DNA from 3 places in the Gottfriedia sp. NPDC056225 genome. Region 3 is predicted to be linked to each of the others. Evidence: riboswitches for the same ligand, from Rfam matches in the RefSeq annotation. Region 3 holds a riboswitch; each other region holds the start of a gene.
What was found. A riboswitch is a leader RNA that binds a small molecule or an ion and turns the genes downstream of it on or off. The one in region 3 is predicted to bind thiamine pyrophosphate.
Positions count from the first base shown of each region.

Region 1: another riboswitch for thiamine pyrophosphate. It lies ahead of ACFCYN_RS04025 (thiamine phosphate synthase); the one in region 3 lies ahead of ACFCYN_RS15060 (ABC transporter substrate-binding protein).
Region 2: another riboswitch for thiamine pyrophosphate. It lies ahead of thiD (bifunctional hydroxymethylpyrimidine kinase/phosphomethylpyrimidine kinase); the one in region 3 lies ahead of ACFCYN_RS15060 (ABC transporter substrate-binding protein).

Region 1 covers NZ_JBHJTJ010000003.1:129,866-135,977, forward strand. The annotation lists gene ACFCYN_RS04005 (ThiF family adenylyltransferase) at 1-278, opposite strand, end outside; gene ACFCYN_RS04010 (thiazole synthase) at 275-1,042, opposite strand; gene thiS (sulfur carrier protein ThiS) at 1,045-1,248, opposite strand; gene thiO (glycine oxidase ThiO) at 1,276-2,367, opposite strand; gene ACFCYN_RS04025 (thiamine phosphate synthase) at 2,351-2,965, opposite strand; TPP riboswitch at 3,055-3,164, opposite strand; TPP riboswitch at 3,400-3,514, shown strand; gene thiC (phosphomethylpyrimidine synthase ThiC) at 3,648-5,426, shown strand; gene ACFCYN_RS04035 (hypothetical protein) at 5,442-5,612, shown strand; gene ACFCYN_RS04040 (hypothetical protein) at 5,737-5,928, shown strand.
Region 2 covers NZ_JBHJTJ010000001.1:108,778-114,889, forward strand. The annotation lists gene thiM (hydroxyethylthiazole kinase) at 1-602, opposite strand, end outside; gene cytX (putative hydroxymethylpyrimidine transporter CytX) at 586-1,824, opposite strand; gene thiD (bifunctional hydroxymethylpyrimidine kinase/phosphomethylpyrimidine kinase) at 1,817-2,623, opposite strand; TPP riboswitch at 2,759-2,870, opposite strand; gene ACFCYN_RS00590 (hypothetical protein) at 2,990-3,364, opposite strand; gene ACFCYN_RS00595 (FTR1 family iron permease) at 3,354-4,850, opposite strand; gene ACFCYN_RS00600 (YjjG family noncanonical pyrimidine nucleotidase) at 5,182-5,901, opposite strand; gene ACFCYN_RS00605 (DMT family transporter) at 5,958-6,112, opposite strand, start outside.
Region 3 covers NZ_JBHJTJ010000022.1:51,483-57,594, forward strand. The annotation lists gene ACFCYN_RS15040 (TatD family hydrolase) at 390-1,163, opposite strand; gene ACFCYN_RS15045 (ABC transporter ATP-binding protein) at 1,168-1,902, opposite strand; gene ACFCYN_RS15050 (ABC transporter permease) at 1,899-2,666, opposite strand; gene ACFCYN_RS15055 (thiamine-binding protein) at 2,666-2,941, opposite strand; gene ACFCYN_RS15060 (ABC transporter substrate-binding protein) at 2,969-3,958, opposite strand; TPP riboswitch at 4,047-4,156, opposite strand; gene racE (glutamate racemase) at 4,385-5,176, shown strand; gene ACFCYN_RS15070 (RrF2 family transcriptional regulator) at 5,276-5,719, opposite strand; gene hmpA (NO-inducible flavohemoprotein) at 5,905-6,112, shown strand, end outside.

The DNA.
Region 1 (6,112 bases), on a different contig from region 3:
TCACTATTAATCTGTTGTAGTCGGTTTTTAGCTGCAATTACTTTAGGTAGTTTATTTCTAGCATCTTCTTCGGTATAAAGAGATTGCCTTTGTAAATTACTCCATTCAACATAATCACGGTCAACAATTGTTATATTTTCTATGCCGGCTCTTACAAGCATTTCTGCAATTGATGAACCAAGTGCACCAACACCAATAATGATGGCACTGGCTTTTTGTAAGTTTAATTGATGATCTGTTCCTAGGAATAATTCTTGTTTTGCATATCGGTTTATCAAGAATTCACCAACCCTGTAATTGGACTACTAGCCACACCATAATTTTTTTCGTCAATTCTTCCCGCTTCAAATCCAAGCCTTCCTGCTTCAATAGCAAGCTTCATTGCAACCGCCATTTTTACTGGATCCTTCGCGTTAGAAACCGCAGTGTTTAAAAGGACCCCATCAGCACCTAACTCCATTGCATAAGCAGCATCCTTTGGCGAACCGATTCCAGCATCGACTATGACAGGTATATTTGATTGTTCAATAATAAATTTAAGATTTAAAGGATTAATAATTCCTTTTCCAGAACCAATTGGTGATGCTCCTGGCATAATTGCATGTACACCAAGTTCTTCTAGTCTTCTTGCTAAAACAACATCATCAGAAGTATAAGGTAACACAATAAATCCTTCATTCAATAGCATTTCTGATGCCTTCAATGTTTCAATTGGATCAGGCAATAATGATTTGTCACACCCGATTACTTCTACTTTGATCATATCGCATAAGCCTGAAGCTTTTGCTAGTCTGGCAATTCTAACAGCTTCTTCAGCAGTTTTCGCACCAGCAGTATTTGGTAATAATTTATATTTTGCTAGATTTAATTGTTCTAGAAAATTAGGCTGTGATTCTTCAAAAATATTCATTCTTCTAACAGCGAAAGTTAGTATTTCCGCTTCCGATACTTCAACTGCTTCTTTTTGTACTTCAAAAGAAGGGTATTTACCTGTGCCTAATAATAATCTTGAATGAAATGAATGATTTCCTATTTTCAACATGATTAACCTCCACCTACAAAATGTATTAATTCTACCTGATCTCCGTTAGAGAGATGAGTTAAAGCATACTGCTCTTTATAAATAATTTCTTCATTAACCTCGACAATAACGATTCGGTTTTCTAGCTGGTATTCATTAAGTAAATCTTGAATTGTAAAAGTTTTACTCGAAACTTCTAAGTTCTTTCCGTTTAATCTTATTTCCAAGTGTTATACACCTCACAAACATTTAAATTAACGACTAACTTTAAACGCCTCAATCCAGTTTCTATCAACTTTCCTTTTAAGAATCAAATCTCGAATTAATTTTCCAGTTGCTGGTGCAAGCAATATTCCATTTCGAAAATGGCCGGTTGCAAATAGGATTTGATCATCTTCAGGGTGCATGCCAATAAAAGGATTATGATCAAGTGTTCGCGGTCTTAGTCCCGCCCAAAATGAATCAATTTTCATATCTTCAATTTCGGGAAGCATTTTTTTAGCACTTTGTATTAATGATTCAATGCCACCTAAGCTAGGATTTTCATCCCATTCGTGATCAACCATCGTAGCCCCGATGACAAGGCGACCGTCATTTCTTGGAACAATATAGTTTTGTTCATGAAAAAGAGAATGCTTTAATGCTACCTTTTCGCTTTTTACGGAAATGCATTCGCCTTTAACAGGAATAATTTCATGATCTAACCCTAGCTGTCCAAACAAGGTATTACTCCAAACGCCACTTGCAACTACGATGTTTTTTGCCTCAAATTCACCGTTTGTTGTTTTAAGTAAATAATGTGTATCATTTTTTTGAATCCCAAATACATGAGTATATTCGAAAATAGAAGCCCCTAAAATCTGAGCACTTTTAGAAAATGCATTACAAACAGAAACAGGTAATACATTAACGTCATCTTTAATATAGGCTGCGCCAATTATATTTGGATGGATGCCGGGGATCTGTTTTTTTAACTCCACATGGTTATACCAATGTGCTGAAGTTTGAGTGAGTAGTGGTGTTAATTGGTTTTTTTCTAAATCTGTATAAGCTAGTTTGAAAATGCCACCTTTTTTAAGTTCAATATCAATACCGCTTAATTCTTTCAACTCTTCTTGAAGCTGAAAATAAGTTAATTGGCTGCTTCTTGCGAAAGTAAAAAATGACTCTGACTGATCCCACTCGGAATGGGCACCGAGCATCCCCGCAGCTGCCTTTGTCGTTTTCTGACCAACTTGCTGTCCTTCTAAAACTGCGACATTAATGTTTTCTTTCGCTAGATAATAAGCAATGGAACAGCCAATAATGCCACCCCCAATTACGATAACATCAAATCTCTTGTTCATAAGTCAGTTTGCACCTTTCAAAATATTGCAGCGCAGCATCTAGTGGGTTTCGAGAAGAGAAGATTCCAGACATTACAGCTATCCCATCAATCTTGTTCTCCTTCAAAAATTGGATATGCTCAGGCAATATACCGCCTACTGCGTAGATTGGTATAGTCAGAGTTTTTTTCATTTCGGGTATGATTTCAATCCCATTTGGAGTTAGACCGGCTTTACACTTTGTTTCAAAACAATGACCGTAAAGGACATAATCAGCCTGATCACTTTCAGCTAGGATTGCTTCAGTAAGCGTGTGGACTGATTTTCCTACTCGTAAGTTAGGAAAATATTCTTTTACATCAACAAGAGGGAGTCCATGTCCCGGTAAGTGTATATTTGATAGATTTGCAAAAATAGCAATATCTAAACGATCATTTAAAACGATTTTCTTCATATCCACTTTGTTCATTTTTAATAGATTTAAGAGTGAGATTATTTCGATCGCTTTTTTTGATTTCTCGCGAATATGTACATAGTCAACTACATCGATTATTTGAATAATTTTGGAAGCAAGTACTTCGATTGAGTGCTGATCATCTGTAATTGCAATAAGTTCCATGCTCCAGCCTCTTTCATTAACAAAATTTTTTCAAACAAAAAAAACCACTTTCCTAAAAAAAGAAAGTGGTTACATTGCACACAAAATAAATAGAGAATGCGCCACTTTCCTACGCAGGTACTAGCCTGTTCAGGTTTTAAGGGTTTAAAAGTAACTACTCTATTCTCAGCCCTTATCAAGGGATCCCCTAGTGATGAATCTGTATGAAAATTAATCTTAGCATAGCATATAAAAAATAATATTCAATACTAAAATTTTTTTTACGAGTCAAAATATTTACCATAAATTGGGCTTGAAGCATAATGAAATCAAGTATTTAAGCGAGTATTAAAAATGCTAATAATTTTTTGAAATGAACATTCCTGTAAAAATTTAGGAAATAAAAGCATTTACATTTTAAACTTGTGGGTTTATATTTAGTGTGAACAATTTAATCGTTTGACTAGGGGTGTCCAATTAGTTGGGCTGAGAGAGAAACACATTTAAGTTTCTTAACCCTCAGGACCTGATCTGGTTCATACCAGCGTGGGGAAGTTAGAAATTTCTCATTAATGAAGTCTAATCGTTAATGTAGTTTTGCTAACATTTTGCCGGGTCTTAACTTTAAGATCCGGCTTTTTTCATGCTTAAAATGGATTGGATTTCGTCCTTTTTTAATCATTTAAAAAGGGGAATGAAATCAATGAACAATTCTGTAAATGAAATGAATTTTTCCATCATGTCTAGTTTTTCTGGTAGTAAAAAGGTTTATGTTGAAGGATCTAGATCTGATATTAAAGTGCCGATGCGTGAGATTCAATTAAGTCCAACAACTGGTACTTTTGGCGAAGAAGAAAATGCACCAGTTAGAGTATATGACACAAGTGGACCTTACACAGATTCATCTGCCTCAGTTGATATTCGCGAGGGGCTTAAGCCGATCGGACAAAACTGGGTGATTGAGCGAAATGATGTTGAAGAATATGTAGGGCGTGAAGTAAAGCCTGAAGATAATGGATATAAAAAAGAATCAGATAAACATGAGGTTGAAATCTTTAAAGGTTTAAAAAGAAAACCATTGCGTGCAAAGGATAACGGAAATATTACGCAATTGCATTATGCACGTAAAGGTATTATTACACCTGAAATGGAATTTATTGCAATTCGAGAAAATAGAACAGCTGAATTTGTTCGAGATGAAGTTGCAAGAGGAAGAGCTGTCATTCCATCAAATATTAATCATCCGGAAAGTGAGCCAATGATTATCGGCCGTAATTTTCATGTGAAAATAAACGCCAATATAGGTAACTCAGCCGTTACATCCTCAATTGAAGAAGAAGTAGAAAAAATGACATGGGCTACTCGCTGGGGAGCCGATACGATGATGGATCTTTCAACCGGAAAAAATATTCACACAACACGTGAATGGATTATCCGAAATTCTCCGGTACCAGTAGGGACAGTTCCAATTTATCAAGCACTTGAAAAGGTAAATGGAATTGCAGAAGACTTATCTTGGGAAGTGTTTAGAGACACTCTAATCGAGCAAGCTGAACAAGGAGTAGATTACTTTACGATTCACGCAGGTGTACTATTGCGTTACATTCCATTAACTGCAAAACGAGTGACAGGAATCGTATCTCGTGGTGGTTCTATATTGGCTCAGTGGTGTTTAGCTCACCATAAAGAGAATTTCTTATATACCCATTTTGAGGAAATTTGTGAAATAATGAAGCGCTATGACGTAACATTCTCTTTAGGAGATGGCTTGCGCCCAGGTTCGATCGCCGATGCAAATGACGAAGCACAATTTTCGGAATTAGAAACACTTGGAGAGCTAACAAAAATTGCTTGGAAACATGACGTTCAAGTTATGATTGAAGGACCGGGACATGTTCCAATGCATTTAATTAAAGAGAATATGGATAAACAATTAGAAATTTGTCAAGAAGCACCTTTTTACACATTAGGTCCACTAACGACAGATATTGCGCCTGGTTATGATCATATAACGTCAGCAATCGGTGCAGCAATGATTGGTTGGTTTGGTACAGCGATGCTTTGCTATGTAACTCCGAAAGAGCATTTAGGTCTTCCAAATAAAGAAGATGTTAGAGTAGGGGTAATCACATATAAAATAGCAGCACATGCAGCTGACTTAGCAAAAGGTCATCCTGGAGCACAAAAAAGAGATGATGCACTTTCAAAAGCTCGATTTGAATTTAGATGGCGTGATCAGTTTAATCTTTCTCTTGATCCAGAAAGAGCAATTGAATACCACGATGAAACATTACCTGCTGAGGGAGCTAAAACAGCCCATTTTTGTTCAATGTGTGGTCCAAAATTCTGTAGTATGAGAATCTCACAAGACATTCGAGATATAGTAAAACAAGAAGAACTTCAAAATGAATCAACCATTGAAGAAGGAATGAAAGAAAAAGCATTAGAATTTAGAAAAAACGGCGGAGAAATCTATCAATAAGGGTGTGAGCCTTATATGAATAGGGTAGAAGGAATCAAAAAAGAAATAAAGCAATTAGAAGAAAATATGAATCAGTTAAAAATAGAACTGAAAACCATTCAAACAAATTGTGAGCACGAATTTCAGAAGAAAGATACGATACAAGAATGCTTAAAATGCAGTTTAATTGAAAGTTTGTGCTGGTAATTTTGATAAATAAAACAAAGACAAACCCCGATTTGGAGGTTTGTTTTTGTTTATAGGTTAGAGTTAATGCTCCGACAAACTATTGATTGGAACATCTTCCTCACGTGAGAACACCATAAGTCTTATGCCGAAGAATACAACCTTTGAAGAGGCAGCTGCTATACCATGTGCAGCTCAGACGGCACTTCAAGCATTGCGTGATGTAGTACAAATTACGCAAGGTCAAAAGGTATTGAGCTATGGTGCATCAGGCGGCATCGGTCACTTTGCTGTTCAGATTGCAAGATACTTCAATACTGAGGTAACCGCGGTTTAATTATATCTACCAGCTTGTACAACGGAATGGAATCTTGAATTACCAGAAGGATTGGTGATTAAAGGATTAAAAGAATTTATTTTTGAAGAATATTACAGTTACGAAAGAGAAATTTGGTTTATTTGTGAATTGGCTTAAAGGTTATAGTTTTTCTTATGCAACTATAAAAAAACTCCTGTTATAG
Region 2 (6,112 bases), on a different contig from region 3:
GTAGTCATACATCCAGTACCAGTTACATCGGCTAGCAATTTATCTCCATTTGATATTGTGCATACTCGGTCCTGTTCTGCAACAACATCCACTGCACCCGTGATTGCTACAACTGATCCTAATTTCGCTGAGAGTGATTTTGCAATTTCGACACCATCTTCTTCATCAGCTACAGAGTCTACCCCTTTAATTTGAACGTTTAAGCCGGCAATCATTTTAATTTCTGACATATTTCCACGTACTACAGCAAAACGTACTTCTTTCAATAATCTTGCAGTTGTTTCTGTGCGTAGAGTCGTTGCCCCAACTCCTACAGGATCCAAAATAACAGGTACACCTAATTGATTAGCTTTTTTACCTGCTTGAATCATTGATTGGATAGTTCTCTCATTTAACGTACCAATATTAATTACAAGAGCTGAAGCAAATGATACCATTTCCTCTACTTCGGCTAAATCATCTGCCATAACCGGTGACCCACCTAGTGCTAATACCATGTTTGCACAGTCATTTACCGTTACATAATTTGTAATATGATGAACCAAAGGCTTTTTCTCTTTTACGCTTGCAATTAATTGACTCATTTCATTCATAGTTAACATTTTTTTCTCCCCCTATTTGCTTTCGAATAAGTTTATTTAATATAAATTGAACGACAATATAAATAACACAAATTAAAATCATGCTCGGAACAGTAGCCCCAAGGAATAAATCTAATTGAACAAACTTGCGATAAATGAAAACGCCTAAAATCCATGTAATAAACGCTAACCAATCAATTTTTAAGGATTTACTTATACTTGTTCTTTTTAGAATAAAGTAATCTGTTAATAAAATTGCGTACAACGGTGCAAAGAATGACCCAATTGTATATAAGAATCCTTCATATTTTTCAATTGGGAAAATCACCGCTAATATTGTTCCAATTGCTGTAACGATCAACGCTATATGCTTTCCATTTAGCTTTGGAAAGATGGTTGTAACTGATATCCCAGCTGAATAAGCATCCATGAAGGTTGTTGTAACAGTTGCTAAAACAACGATACCAACTGCGAATAAACCTAAATTTGCACTCATTAATACAGCTACTGGATCCACTTCATTAAATGCTAATGCTGCCCCAAGCCCAATAATATACATCCATGAACTTCCAAACATATATCCTATGAAACTACCAATTGCCCCGTCTTTTGTAGTTTTCGCGAATCGAGTATAGTCACTAATTAATGGAATCCATGATAGTGGCATAATGACTGATAATTCAACTGCTTCGCCAAAAGATAATCCTGAAGTACTTGGCTGAGAAAGAATTTTATCACTTTTAAAAATAACAAAACATAATACAATCGTTAAAACAAATAGCAAACAAACGGCCATACTATTAAGTTTTTTTGAAGCATTTTGCCCAAAGTACAACCAAATTGCTATTAGCACTCCAATTACTAAACACCAAACCCAAAGGTGATTAAAATGATAATCATTTTTTGTGACTATATTGATTGAACGAGCTCCTGTTAAAATCATAATTGCCGTCCAACCAAGCAACTGTAATACATTTAAAATTGAAAACAAGTAACTACCATAGCTACCGAATGAAATTTTTGTTGATTCCATTGCGGTTAATCTTTGCTGAGAGCCAATTACACCACCTAATACAAGTAAAAGTGTTCCTATTAAATGTCCTACTAAAATAGCTGTTAAACCTTTAGTAAAACCTAATGGAGCTATTAATGCCCCTGTCATGATTTCCGCTACTGATACCGCAGCACCAAACCAAAGTGTCGTAAAATTCCACTTTGTCATTTTTGCATTTTGATTAGACATGTTGAACTCCTGCCTTTTCATACAAAGAGTAGAAGTGATGGACAGGACCTACTCCTTTTCCGATTGAGAAGGAATGTTGAATCGCTAATGTTATATAGTTTTTTGCTTCTCTAATTGCCTCATTTAATTCAAGTTCATTCGCTAAATTAGATGTAATTGCTGAAGATAAAGTACATCCAGTACCGTGAGTATTAATTGTATTGATTCTAACGCTATTAAAGCTAGTAAACTCCTCACCATTAAAGCAAATATCTGTTGCTTCACCCTCTAAATGGCCACCTTTTACAAGGACGTTTTTTGCACCTAATGAATAAATTTGTATAGCAGCTTCTTTCATTTCTTCAATCGTCGTAATTTTTCTTCCAGTAATAACTTCTGCTTCAGGAAGATTCGGTGTAATAACAGTTGCTAACGGAATTAATTCTTGAATTAAAGCTTCCTTTGCATCCGGGCTTAGTAAGTCGAACCCGCTCTTAGAAACCATGACTGGATCAACTACAATATGCTTTGGTCTATATTCCTTTAGTTTTTCAGCAATTACTTTAATCGTATCGATTTGTGATACCATACCAATTTTTACTGCATCTACTTCGATATCTGTAAATATTGCATCTAATTGACTCGCAATAATCTCTGGTGTCATATCTTGAACAGCAAACACTCCTTGCGTATTTTGAGCAGTTACTGCTGTTATTACACTCATTCCAAAAACACCATGAGCTGAAAACGTCTTTAAATCTGCTTGAATTCCAGCACCACCACTTGAATCAGAGCCGGCTATTGTTAATACTTTCTTCAATGTTCTTCCCCCTATTTAATGAATAGAACTCTTTTGATCTTACAGATAGAAGATGAAACTTGATTTTAAATACAAAAAAGCACAAATCCCATAAGGACTTGTGCTCGAACAAATCAATGTTATGAATACAAAAATGTATTCTACCGTTCACTTTCCTACGCTGGCATTATCCAGATCAGGTTAAAGGGTTAAAGACTATTCGTGTCTTAATCTCAGCCGACCATTTACGGCACCCCTAGTACTATTCAATTATTTAATTTGATTACTTTATCATCTTAATTAATCCTTATACTTTATTCAAGTATTTAGACCAGATTTATTTAGAAAAAACCTCTCTTAATACTAGTTGAGAGGCTTTAACATTTATTATTTTAAATCTTTTACTTCTTTTAATACGCCTTCTAGTTCGTCACCGGCTTGGTTAAGTGTATCTGCATCCAATGGAGAAACTTTTACTCCCGCTTCGATAATATGAAGTGGAGTTTCAACTTTTTCATACAAAGCTTTGTCTTTATCTTTTACAGAGTCTTCAAATTTTTCCCATGATTTTTCAAGTGATCCTCCACTTTCTTTCGCCTTTGCTTCATCATTATTCGAAACTTGTGTTTTTAGTTCAGAAATCGTTTTGATCATATCGTCAGATCCTGATTTAATTGCATTGTCTGTGTTCGTTCCACATGCAGATAAAGTTAAAGATAGTCCTAGAGCCATTGCCGCGATCAATTTTTTATTAGATAACATTTTTCGTTCCCTCCGAATTTTTACTACTTTTTTTATTATTTTTATTCGAGAATCTATTATAAATAACAGTTATACAAGCTATTAGTAACAAGAACATCTGTGGTACAAAGCTCTCCCAAGTAGAATAGATTGCAAAGAAATCTATTGTTGGAATAGGAGCTTGGGTAGCAGGAAGTAATCCTGAAAGTTGTAAACCGTGAATACCCATACCCGCAAATTTAAAGCATAAGTAGAACATTAAAATACTAGAAACAAGGAAAAACGGTCTCATTGGAATCTTTAAGCCAACCTTTAATATTAAGAAGCTCAGTATTGCTAAAATAGCAAACCCTAACGCAATTCCTATTAATAAAGATGATAGTTTAATTGATGAAGCCATTCCAATAAAGAATAATACTGTTTCAGTTCCTTCGCGAAACACTGCTAAAAACGCAAGAATAGCTAAAGATAATAGGCTACCCGTATTTAATGCTTTATCACTTTTAGTTTTAATATATTGTTGCCATTGCTTCGTATTAGATTTGCTATGTAACCAGTAACTCATATATAAAAGCATGACAGCCGCAAATACTCCAGTCCAGCCTGCAATCAAGAAGTTATTGCTTCCAAAAGCACCTGCTGAGAATAAGATATTTACAATAACACCTAGTATAATACTGACGCCTAAACCAGTACCAACACCAAACCAGATCCACTTACTTTTCTTTTCTTGACCAGACTTTTTAATAAAACCTAGTAATGCTACAACTACTAGTAATGCTTCTAATCCTTCTCGAAGTAGAATTGTAATAGCATCTAACATTGTATAACTAGTTTTAGATGCTAAAGGTAATAGATAATCACGCATATTAGTAATTGTTTTTGTAGCCGCTTTCACATCTGGTGTTTTAGCAGTTAACATTGCATAAGATGTAACCATATCTCTTTCAGAGTCAGTGTAAACTTTTTGTGATTGTGTTAATACTACCCCTTCAATATTGTTCCAAGATTTTCTAAACTGATTAATTTCTGAGGTTGCTCCCGATACATTATGATCTTTTAAATCTGCTAATGCTTTGTTTAATATTTCAATTAAATCTTCAACACTACCTGTACTTTTTGAACTTAGTTTTGAACTAGCAAACTGATGAGAAATAAACTTTTCATTTACAACTTCTAATTCTTTAAGTGCAGTAATAAGTGCATTTTGATTCACTGTTTTTTGTGCTAGGTTATACTGAACCATTCCCATAGCTTCCTCGATTTTGCCATACGCATCAATCGATTTATTTTTTATACCATCCTCTTTATCAAGCCACTCATCGTTGAATTTTTTATATTCCTGCTCGGCAGTGTTAAAATCCCCTTTTTGTGCAGCTTGGATTGCATTTTCTACAAAAGTATTTGCATTTGTTAAATCCTCTTCAGGGCTTGCTGCAAAGGTTTTAAACGGTAAAACAAGTAAAAGTAAAACTGTTAAAGTTACTTTGATAAGCGTTTGCTTCATGGTTGATTTTCCCCTTAAGTAAAAATGATAATCATTATCACATATTGATAATATAGGTATTTCATATCACAGTCAATTATATTTTTATTAACTATTTTTAATGTTTATATCAACATTCGAGTAAATTAAAAAGCTGAGGAACTTTTTCCTCAGCTTTTAATGTCTATGCTAACTTAGAGCCTCAAAAGACAACCCTTCATTTTTAAAATCATACTGTCTACGTTATGGACAAAGTACAGATTTTATTCGTATTTCCCCCTATAACATAGCCAAAAAAACTGCCTCATAAGTAAGTGCATATACTTATGAGCCAGTCTCTTTTTTTAAATTTTTAGTTAGATGAACCAACCAAAATCTTTTGTTCAATATTTAAAATTTTGTATAACTCATCAAGTTTTTGTATTTCATAAGTAGGGATTAGAGCTGTATCATTTGATAGTGCTTTTGAATTAACCCAGCAAGTATCTATTCCCGCTCCGACTCCACCAGTAATATCCGCACTGAACGAATCTCCAATAATCAAAGTCTTATCCAACTCGATATTTGGAATTCGAGCAAATACATAATCAAAGTATTCCTTCATTGGTTTTTGATAGCCAGTGTCCTCTGAAACAAAAATATCTTTAAAGAATGGATAAATTCGTGCAGCATTTAATCTTTTGTATTGTGTCTTTGAAATGCCATTTGTAACAATATACAAATCAAAATGATCCTGAAGATTTGAAAGTAATTCGAAAGCCCCTTCAATTAATTGATTACCTTCTCCTAAGTAATTTTGATAAGTCTGTTCTAGCATTAAACCGTCTACATCGATACCGAACTCTTTAAATAAAGTTGAAAAGCGAGTATTTACTACGTCATCGCGACTTATTTTCCCCTCTTCAAAAGCCTTCCAAAGTCCATGGTTAATTTCTTTATATCTCGACTTAATTTCAGACGTTAACGGTATATTTTGATCTTTAAATAGAGATTGTAATGCTACTTTTTCTGCTGCGCCAAAATCTAATAATGTATCATCTACATCTAATAATAATGTCTTGTAAGTTTTCATAACATTTACCCCATCCCTATTTTATTAAAATCATATTTTACTAGATTACCCTTAAATTAAATTAGCTGTTTTATACGTTTAAAGCTTATTCCGCTTAATTTAAAAACTAATATACCACTTATAATTAGCAATACTCCAATTAATTGCTTAGAAGTAAACGGAACTTTCTCAAGACCTAGCCACCCTTTAGTATCAAATAATAATGCAAACA
Region 3 (6,112 bases):
TAAAAAGCCTATCTTAAAAACAGGATAGATTTACTACTAGAGGGGGATTTTATTTTGACTTTTTTCATCCCTCGTTCATTAAACTCCCAAGTTTTGAGTGAATTTTAGTGATTATGGCTCGGTTTGACGATCGAATCACAATATATCAATCTGTTTTCGTAATATATCAACGAGAAATTACTACATATCAACGAGAAACTGCAATATATCAACGGAGTTCACAGCTTTATCAATATAGTTCACATAGTGTTCGTGTTTTTCTATTATTATGTTAAACCACATACTCTTATAAAAATGGACAAACAATGTTCGTCGCTCACCTAAATAAAAAAAAGGTTACCCCATAAGAACACTTACGAGACAACCTCTTTCATGCGATCAATACTTGCCTAAATTTCTATTCCATAAAACCTTGTAGTATTTTCATACAAAATTTTATAAACACTTATTAAATCTAAATTTTTCAACTCTGCAATCTTTATAATCGATTGATGCATAAATTTAGGATGGGTCCACTCATTTTCAAAAGGTCCTTCAAATGGCCACGGTCCATCTGTTTCAACCATCATCAACTCAATCGGATACTTATTTACTAGATCCTGTATTTCTTTCTCATATAATACATCCGGTGTAATTGAGATAAAGTACCCATTTTTTATCATCCGGCTAATTGTAAGATCATCACCCTTAAACCAGTGAAAATGAGCTTTTTGAATAAAATATTTTTCTAATAAATTACATACGATTTCGGCGTCTTCGTATACTGCATGTAATACAATCGGCTTATTTAACTCTTTTGCAAGTGAGATAAATTTTTCTAGTAATTGAATATAAGGTTCATAGTCAATTTGTTCTTCTAAATTCTTATAATAAGGTAATCCAACTTCCCCGATCGCGACCATTTCATGTTGATGTTCTTTCATCCATTCGATCAATTCTTCAACCTCATCATCAGAAGGGAGCTGTTGTTCAGGATGAAATCCGAATGCTGGATAGACATTATTATTTTGTTTTTTAAAATCTAAATTTTTCTTACTAGATTTTAAGTCCATTGAAACAGAAATGATTGCTTCGATTTCGTGACTTTCTGTACTATTTACTATTTCTTCTCTTTGACTAGCATCATAAGAATCTAAATGAATATGAGCATCTATCATTTTCATCGTACTACTCCTTTTCTAAAGCCAAATAGATTTTTCTTTTCCACGCCGTAAATTCGTCGCTTAATAATAATTCTTTTTTTCGTGGTCTTGGAAATGGCACAATGATTTCTTCTTTGATTTTGGCGGGCTTGTCAGAAAATATATAAATTCGATCAGACAATAGCAGCGCTTCATCAATATTATGTGTGACTAATAAAATAGATCGTCGTTGCTTTTCCCAAATGGATAAAAGCCATTGTTGCATTTCAAGTCTAGTAAATTCATCTAAGGCTGAAAAAGGCTCGTCCATACACATAAAAGATTGCGGTGCTAGTAGCAATCTTAAAAATGCAACTCTTTGTTTCATCCCACCAGATAGTTCATGAGGGTAAGCATTTTCATAGTTTTCTAACCCTGTCTTTTTAAGCCAATCTCTCGCTAACGTTTCGTCAGGTTTATGCTTTAATTCCTGCGATAAAACAATATTTTTCAATACCGTTCTCCAAGGTAGAAGCGCATGATCCTGTGGCATAAAACTAATGTGACCAAGTTCACCATTTATGATTGATCCATTTAACTTTATTTCTCCAGAGTCCGGTTTTAATAAACCACCTATTAGATGGAACAATGTACTTTTCCCACTACCAGATGGACCTAAAATGGAAACAAATTCTCCTTCATTTACATAAAGAGAAATATTGTCTAGTACTTGTTGATTACTACCATAACCCTTTGATAGTTGTTCCACTTGTAATGTCATTTCTGTTTCTCTCCTTTAATTTTCCATTTAACAGTAAATCGCTCAATCATTACAATAAGGAAGAAGAACAGCATACTTAAAAGCATAATGACAAAAATGGAAACAAATACTCGATCTGTTCTAAATGACGATGAAGCTAGCGTCATATATACTCCAATTCCTGATTTTGCTCCAAGCCATTCTGATATTACTGCTCCCATTACACTATATGTAGCTGAAATCTTTAAGCCTGAAAAGATTGAAGGTAGAGAAAACGGAAATTCAACTTTCCAAAAAATTTGTGCTTTGGATGCTCCTGCCATTTTCATATAATTTATTAACTCACTTGGTGTTTGTCGAAATCCATCCAATGCTGAAACAGTTATGGGGAAAAAACACACGAGCGATATAATGATTAATTTTGGCAGTACACCAAACCCGAACCAAATAATTAAAAGTGGTGCTAATACAATAATTGGTACATTTTGCGAAAGAATTAATAATGGATAAAAAGCTTTCTTTACACCTGGTATTAAATGCAATAGAAATGCTATTAAAAGTCCAAGCAAGCTACCTATTAACAATCCGATAATCGTTAATTGAATTGAAGATGTTATATGTGGAAGTATAGAATCCAAAGAATGAATTCCTTCTTTAAAGATTGCAATTGGTCCTGGCAATAGCCAAGGCTCTATTTTCCAAATTTTAATACTGAGCTGCCAACAGATTAAAAAAAGCAGGATGACAACAAATGGCTGCCATCCTTTCATATTTTTTCGTTTCATTAACGGTACTTCTCCGTTAACACATCCATTGTAATCCCTTGTGGTTGATAAAGGATTTTCATTTGAGTTATAACATTATGGCAACCTATTTCGATCATTCTTTCATTCATTTTTTGAACAACTTGTAATAATTCATTCAAATCACCTTCCATTGTTGTTTCCAATGGCTGTACTTGATATTTCACACCTGATTCATCAATAATTTTAATCGCTTCATCGACTGCGGGAATGACATCCTCAATATTATTTGTTTTTGGTATTATTTGAACACTCATTAATGTAGTTTTCAATTTTACTCCTCCTTATTTTGGTAAGAATTCATTTGTAAAAGCTTCTTCTGGCTTAAATTTACCTTCTAATAATTTATTTTCAGCTAAAAAATCTGCATAGTTTTTCCAAACCGTTAACTTTTGCTCACCCCAACGATTTGCATCGTCTTTATATTTAGATGCTAACCACTCTTGGCTTTTTTCTACTAAATTTTTATCTAGATCTGGATTATCTTTAAGTAAAATCGCTGCAGCTTCCTTCGGGTTATCAATCGCAAAATTATATCCTTTTGATGCAGCGGCAACAAACGCTTTTACTACTTTCGGGTTTTTACTAATCATTTTTTCGTTTGTAGCTAATACTGGCGTATAGTAATCTAGTTTTTTACTATAATCTGTTAAATAAATCATATTTAACTTCTCTCCACGAAGCTCAGCTTCAATACCTGTCCATCCTTGATAAATCCAAGCAAAGTCGATATCTCTTTTTACAGCTGTAAAGAAATCAGCATCGCCCATATTAACGATATTTAACTTATTAACATTCGCATGTTCTTCTGACATAAGTGATTTTAAAACGGCTTTTTCAACCGGTGAACCCCATCCACCATATGTTTTTCCAACGAAATCTTTTGGAGACGTAATTTCTTTTTTCGCAGGCGATGCAAAACCAGAAGTATTATGTTGAATAACTGCTGCAATTGAAACAATTGGTACATTTTGAACTCTAGCCTGTGTAATTGACTCTTGATAAGAAACGCCAAAATCCGCTTTACCTGAAGCAACTAATTGATCTGCTCCTGTTTCTCCTGGACTAATAATATCTACATCAAGGCCTTGTTCCTTAAAATATCCTTTTTCTTTCGCAACAAATAGCCCCGTATGATTTGTATTTGGTGTCCAATCTAGTACGACTGTCACCTTTTTTAATTGCTTGCTCTTTCCACTAGTCGCGGTTTTACTTTGACCACACCCAGTTAACATTAAACAAATAGCTACTAAAAAAACTACTAATCTTTTCATTTACTAATACTCCCTTTTGTTTTTGGTTTATACAAAAATAAAACGCCCGGATAGTAACCCGGACGTTAATGCGCTGTAAAAAACATATCTAAAAAGAGATACTGTTCCCTACGCTGGCATCACCCAGATCAGGTTCTAAGAGTCAACATCTTAAGGATGTTATCTCAGCCAGCAACACTGGCACCTCCACATTTTTCTCATATAAACTTTTCATCATAAATATAACAGATAATGATTGAATTTACGAACTATTTTTAACCTACGTTTAATTGTTTTAATAGTCTGTTAATACAAGCTATTTAACGATAAGATTTTGTCATATTTTAAATGAGATTATTAAACAAAAATATCATTTCTTATAGTAAAATCTTACTTGAATATCGAATATACTACATCATCAAATTATGATTAAAATGAGGGGATTTTTTGAATAAACCAATCGGAGTCATAGACTCAGGAGTTGGGGGCTTAACAGTTGCCAAACAAATTATAAGACAATTACCTAAGGAAGATATAGTATACCTAGGCGATACTGCTAGATGTCCATATGGATCACGACCATATGAGGAGATCAGGGAATTCACTTGGGAAATGACTAATTTTCTTTTAGAAAAAGACATAAAAATGTTAGTCATCGCCTGCAATACTGCCACTTCAGTAGTATTAAGTGAAATGAGAGAAAAACTTCAAATCCCAGTAATAGGTGTTGTGCACCCTGGTGCCAGAGCTGCAATAAAATTAACACAAAACGATCAAATCGGTGTAATTGGTACGAATGCTACTATAAATAGTAAAGCCTATCATGGCGCACTAAAACGAATTAATGACAAAGTGATAATTAAAGGTTTGGCTTGTCCAGAGTTTGCTGGAATCGTCGAAAATGGGGACTACAATAAACCTGAAATATTTGAGATTGTTAAACAAACTCTTACCCCACTTTTAGATTCAACTATTGATACACTAATACTTGGATGTACGCACTACCCTTTATTAAGCCCAATCATTCAAAAGGTGATGGGTCCTTCTATTCAGCTCATCAGCTCCGGCGATGAAACAGCATTAGAAGTCAGTGCAATACTCGATCAACAAAATATTTTATCTAATTCCGAAAACACTATACATGAATTTTATACAACTGGAGATCCAATCGTTTTTAGTAAAATAGCTTCCTCTTTGTTCCAAGAGCCTTTGGAAAATGTAAAACATATAAAACTATAAGAGTTCTAAAGTGAACTCAATAAAAAAGAAAACCAACAAAGTAAACATTTGTTGGTTTTTGTATTTTTAAATTGCAAACGCTCATCAATTTAATCAAATTTAATCTTTTGTATTACTTGAAAAATAATCTTTCAGCATCGCATTATTCTTTACAATATCATCTAATGTATATTGATCTAAAACTTGTAAAAATTGATCCAATGCGTTATTAAATATATGTTTTAAAGAACAAACAGGCGTAATAACACAAGTACCGCCATGCTCAAAACATTCTACAATATTAAAGTCTTCTTCGGTTTTACGGATTATTTCTCCGATGTTTATTTCCGCTGGCAATTTAGCTAAACGAATTCCACCATTTCTGCCACGTATAGTCTCGATATAGCCCATCTTACCTAAATTATAGATTATTTTCATTAAATGGTTTTTAGATATACCATAGGCTTCAGCGATGTCTTTTATATTAACTAATTTTTCACGCGGTTCAGAGGATAGAAATATTAGTACACGAAGAGAGTAATCCGAATAAGTTGTTAAACGCATAACTTGTCCTCACTAATTTATTTTGATTAATCATAGCATAATTGTGAACATTTTTTAAACTTTTATGTATTTTTTCGAAAAAAGTTCAAAAAGATGTATTTAACATATTGCTTTAACCGATATCAAGGACTAAGATAAAGATGTATTTATTATACTACTTTAAAATGTATATAGGGGGATTTTCCATGCTTTCTCAAAAAACAATCGATATTATTAAATCAACTGTTCCTGTTTTAGAGGTAACAGGTACAGAGATCACTTCCGTATTCTATAAAAATTTATTTACAAATCATCCTGAATTATTAAATGTATTCAATCATACGAATCAACAAAAAGGTAGACAACAAACCGCTCTTGCTAATACTGTTTTAGCTGCAGCTCAAAATATTGATA